DNA from 2 places in the Arthrobacter sp. D2-10 genome. Region 1 is predicted to be linked to the other one. Evidence: riboswitches for the same ligand, from Rfam matches in the RefSeq annotation. Region 1 holds a riboswitch; the other holds the start of a gene.
The links. Region 1 has a riboswitch for cyclic di-AMP ahead of M1D74_RS02605 (M23 family metallopeptidase). Riboswitches for the same ligand answer to the same signal wherever they lie in the genome.
Positions count from the first base shown of each region.

Region 1 (2,440 bases):
TAAGCGGATCCGACGAGTGCTGCACCGACCCCGCTGGATGTAGGCGCTTCGACAGGGGCTGGAGCCTTCACTGCGGCGGCCTCGACCTTGACCTCGGGCTGGGCGACGGCTGCAACCTCTACGGCCTCAACCTCCACTGCGGCCGGAGCGGGTGCTGCTTCGACGACCTCTGCCTGCGCAGCTTCGACCGGAGCAGCCTCAACGGGAGCAACTTCGATCTCGGGAGCAGCGACGGCTTCGACGGCTGCGCGCTCGAATGAAACTGCTGCATCCGCGGATGCGCTGACGGCGGTTGGCTGAGCGACTGCGCTGAGGGTTCCGACGGCCTGGGCTGAACGCTGGGCGTCAGATGCGCCGTGAGCGGGAAGACCGGCGGTGAGTACGAGGCCGGAAGCGGCGACGATGACTGCTGCCTGGCGTCCTACGGAACCTGCGTTAGAAGAAACAGCCTTCGAAATGGCTGCGAGCGAGTTTGTATGAGCCGGCACCGCACGGTGGCGGCCCAGCGCAGAGCTGTTTGACACGTTAAATTGCCTCTCCCTACGCCTGCGAGGTGAGCTGTCGGATTCGGATGGGAGTCACCCGGCCGCGGATCGTCTCAGATCCAGCGACTTAACCCCAAGGACTTCTGAAGAAGAAGCCCGCAATTGGTTCCCCCGCCCCTGCCATGCGATTGTTGCGAACGGATCTCGTGCAGTGGCAGAGCTAGGCGATCTGCGCGAGAGTGCCAAACCCCCTGCGATTTGGCACGAGTGAAACGGTACATCAGAAAATCAGGTATGTCACATTCAGGTCACGGAACGGTGTGTTCATGGTTACGACGACCTGAGCAACGGCTCAGAGCCAGCCCATTGGGTCGACGTTCTTGCCGTCGACAAGCACCTCAAAGTGCAGGTGGCAGCCCGTTGAGGCACCCGTCGAACCCACCCGGGCGATGGCTTCCCCGCGGTCCACAACCTGGCCCACAGTGACATCCATCGCCGACAGATGGTTGTAGGTGGTCTCCAACCCGTTGGCGTGCTTGACCACCACACGGTTGCCGCCGCCGTAGGCATGCCAGCCCGCGAACGTCACGGTGCCGGCCGCTGCTGCTCTGACAGCAGTGCCGCAGGCCTCGCTCATGTCCTGCCCGGTGTGGAGCTCCCCGGCACCGGTGATCGGGCTCACCCGGGTCCCGAAGGGCGAACTCATCACCACGTGGTCCAGCGGCGCGGAGAGCGATCCCTTCGACTCATCCGCCACGATGTCTCCACCTGATGCAGAAACAATCTCCACGAGCTTGGCGTCCGGATCGAACTTGCCGTGAAGGGCAGCGCGGTCAAACGAAACCTCGGCGCCCGCGGCCGCCTGGATGGGTTGCGGCTCTGCCTGCTCGGCCGAAGCGGCGGCAGCTACCTGAGCCTCTGCGGGCACGACTGCGGCGGTGGTGGGAAGTGCGACGGTCAGTACCATGCCCGATGCGGCGGCTGCAATGGCGACCTTCTGGCTGATCCCGGCGAAGGAGACGTCGCGGCGAGCGGTGACAGCGCGTCGTCGTCGTTCAATCCTCTGGCCATCGCGGGGGCGCAGCGCCGCTGGCTGCGCGAACGTTCCGCTGCTCACGGACGCAACGGAACCAGTGCGGGCTTCACACCGTGACATTGGAGCGGCTGCACAGCGAGGCGCCTCTGGCACCGTCAGACGTGGCGAAGCCGGGGAAGGTGAAGACACCGGGGCAGGCGAAGCGGCTGCGTGCACCGCTGCCTGACTGGCGATTCGCTCGGCCCGCTCCCGCCTGTGGGCGTCGCGTGGCCGCGCTTCAGCGACCGGGGCGCTGGCACGGCGGCGCCCCGAAGCAGTGTTCGACAAGGAGACCCTCTCTCATTTCCGCCTGCGAAGTTAGCTGTCGGATTCGAGTATGAGAAAACTCGGCCCGGATACGCGCGTAGTGGCAGCACCCGGACTTCACCCCAAGGTCATGGCAAGCCATCACCGGTTGTGGGTCCTCCGCCCCTGTCCATCTTTAAACACTGCGTTCGCTGACAGGGTTAGGCATGCGAACCAGGTAACGCTGAAGTATCAGCGCCAGGGATTAACTATAGCTCGGACGGACCAAAAGTAATCATTCCGTAACCATGCTGTGGATATCCTTCGGGAATCCAGCGGGTCTGTCCGGACCGTCGGGGCGGAAACTAAACCGCGACGAAAACGTGCGACGCGACTTCGGGCGGAAGCTCCAATGCACCTTCGACATCGGGCACCCGCACGGACACGTATTCGCCTACAGCCTGCAGCGTCATGCGAGCTCCGGGACGGAGGCCGCCCTCGTCGAGCTGGGTCAGCAACTCAGGATCAACCTGGATCGGCTCAGCGAGACGTACGAGGGTCACGCTCGATCCCGGGACGTATGTTGCCATGGCCTCTGTGAGAGTGCACACACCCATTGTCTGGAGCTCGGAGG
Region 1 covers NZ_CP096431.1:532,959-535,398, reverse strand. The annotation lists gene M1D74_RS02610 (hypothetical protein) at 1-524, opposite strand, end outside; cyclic di-AMP (ydaO/yuaA leader) riboswitch at 530-691, opposite strand; gene M1D74_RS02605 (M23 family metallopeptidase) at 838-1,602, opposite strand; cyclic di-AMP (ydaO/yuaA leader) riboswitch at 1,853-2,042, opposite strand; gene M1D74_RS02600 (metal-dependent transcriptional regulator) at 2,172-2,440, opposite strand, start outside.

Region 2 (2,440 bases), 1.5 Mb from region 1:
AACGGCGGAAATACACGTGGGAAACAAAAGGGAGAACCGGATTCCCGGTTCTCCCTTTTATGTTGAACAGCTATGCGGTGCGAGCCACAGTGGCCGCAGGTGCCTGCTACGCGCGGTAGAAGGACACTGCGCCCAGATCGCTCAGCGGGTGCTGCATGGTGAGGTTTGCACCGTTCATGCCGCTGCTGATGACCTGGCCGTTGCCGGCGTAGACGGCCACGTGTCCGGCGCTGATGACAATGTCACCTGGTGCCGGGGTGCTGACAGGGGTGCCGTAGGCGGCGAACTGTGCCGGGCCGAGGTCGCCGGTTCCCAGTGCGCGCTCCAGCAGGACGGTGCAGTCCTGGATCAGACCGGCCGCGAGCTGGGCCCGAGCCGAAGCGAGGATGCTTGCGCCGGTGGCGCTGCCCGAGCCTTCTGCAACCTGAATTTTGGTCGAGGATGCGGTGGTGATGTTCATCGTGCTGCTCTCAGCAGGAGCCGGAGCAGGAGCCGGGGCGGGAGCCGGAGCAGCCTGAACCTGCGGTGCAGGAGCAGCAGCAGGAGCCGGAGCCGCAGCAGGGGCCGGAGCCGCAGCAGCACTACCGGACAGGCTGATGACCTGGCCCGGGTAGATGATCGAATCCCAGCCGAGGCCGTTCGCAGCGAACACGGCGTCCAGGCTGACACCATAGCTGGCAGCGATCGAGCCGAGGGTGTCGCCGGACTTGACCGTGTGGGTCGGAGCCGCAGCGGCGGGGGCCGGTGCAGCAGGAGCCGGCGCTACGGGGGCGGACGCCGCCTGAACGCTGACCTCAGGCGCCTGGACTGCAGCCGAAGTAGTAGTGGTGGTGGTTCCCGCGCTTGCCGGGAGTGCAGCTCCGAAGAGAATTCCGGAAGCTGCTACAACAACGGCCGCAGGCCGGCCAACGGTGCCAGCGTGAGCGCTGACGGCCTTGGACACAAGCTGCATGGTGCTGGGCGAAGTTGCACGGTGGCGCGCGATATGACGGTTTTTGGACACGGAAATTGCCTCTCCCAATGCCTGCGGAGTTAGCTGTCGGATTCGGATGGGAGCCACCCGGACAATCAGCCTTAGGCCGATTCGTCTTCACCCCTAGGACTTCTGAAGAAGCCCACTATCTGGTTCCCCCGCTCCTGCCGCGATGTGTAGCGAACGGACCTTCCAGCGGCGGCAGGATTAGGCAAATCCACCAGAAGGAAGCCGGGCTTTTGAACCCGGCGTATCCATAACGTTACATTCCTTTGGTTGAATTGTCACGTTTCGATCACAGAGAGGCCATTCCCGCGTGCCCTACAGGGCCCTAGCGTCAGATCTTGTATTCGTCGGTGGGGCTCTTGGGAGCGTCCTGATCGTTGCCGCGATGCATTGCGGACTGCGCCTTCTTCAACACCTGCTCAGCCTGCGCCTGCACCTCCGGAGCCTTCGCCTTTACCGTCTCGGATGCCTGAGAGACCTTGTCCTGGACCTTCGGGCTCTTCCAAAGCTCATTCGCTTTGACCTTGATCTGCTCGTAGCTCGCGCGACCGGCCCGCGCACCCATGACGTAGCCTGCCGCCATGCCTGCCGCAAATACCAACTTGTTCTTCATTGCGATTCTCCTGACGTGTCGGATACCCAGGTTTCGAATCTAGTCAGCTTACTTACTTTTGTCACGTCCTGTGACGCTCACCAGCGCCCGTTGCGCGGCCTGGGCTGACACCGGGGGCACGTGTAGGAGGAGCGATTCATGAACGTTTCCCGCCGTATTCGCGACTCCAGGCCGCTCGCAGAACACCTTCGGCAGGGCTCACCCTCCCGGCCATACGCGTTGAGCGAGCGCGCGAAGTAACCGGATGCTCCATTCACGTTGACGTACAGGGAATCAAAGCTGGTTCCCCCCGCATCCAATGCCCGACTCATGACGCTCCGGCACGCCTCAAGCAACCGTGACGCCTCCGCCCGGCGAAGGGTATCCGTAGCTCGCGCATAATGAAGCTTTGCGGCCCAGAGCGATTCGTCGGCATAGATGTTGCCCACACCGGAGATAAGTGTCTGGTCAAGGAGCGCGCGTTTCAGCCCGGTACGCCTGGCGCGCAGTTTGCCGAAGAAGGAATCGAAGGAAAAAGCCGGGTCCAGCGGGTCCCTGGCGATATGTGCTGCCTCAACAGGCACCAACGGCGCCGGGTCCTCCCCCAGTCCGCCGGGAAAACCATCCGGCGTCGTCACCATGCTGGTGACAAAGAGAACCCCGAAGATTCGCTGGTCGACAAAGCGGAGTTCTTCCGGCAGCGGATCGGCTCCGCCAGTGGACGAAAGCGTGAGGCGTACTTTCAGGTGTTTCTCGTCGGGCTGGTGGGAATCCTCGACCAGCAGCTGGCCGCTCATACCCAGGTGAGCCATCAACGCAACGGCGGATCCGCCGTGCCGTTGCCCGCTGGCAAGCAAGCCACTCGACAA
Region 2 covers NZ_CP096431.1:2,056,787-2,059,226, forward strand. The annotation lists gene M1D74_RS09575 (LysM peptidoglycan-binding domain-containing protein) at 107-1,003, opposite strand; cyclic di-AMP (ydaO/yuaA leader) riboswitch at 1,008-1,165, opposite strand; gene M1D74_RS09580 (YtxH domain-containing protein) at 1,311-1,592, opposite strand; gene mutM (bifunctional DNA-formamidopyrimidine glycosylase/DNA-(apurinic or apyrimidinic site) lyase) at 1,670-2,440, opposite strand, start outside.
Region 2: another riboswitch for cyclic di-AMP. It lies ahead of M1D74_RS09575 (LysM peptidoglycan-binding domain-containing protein); the one in region 1 lies ahead of M1D74_RS02605 (M23 family metallopeptidase).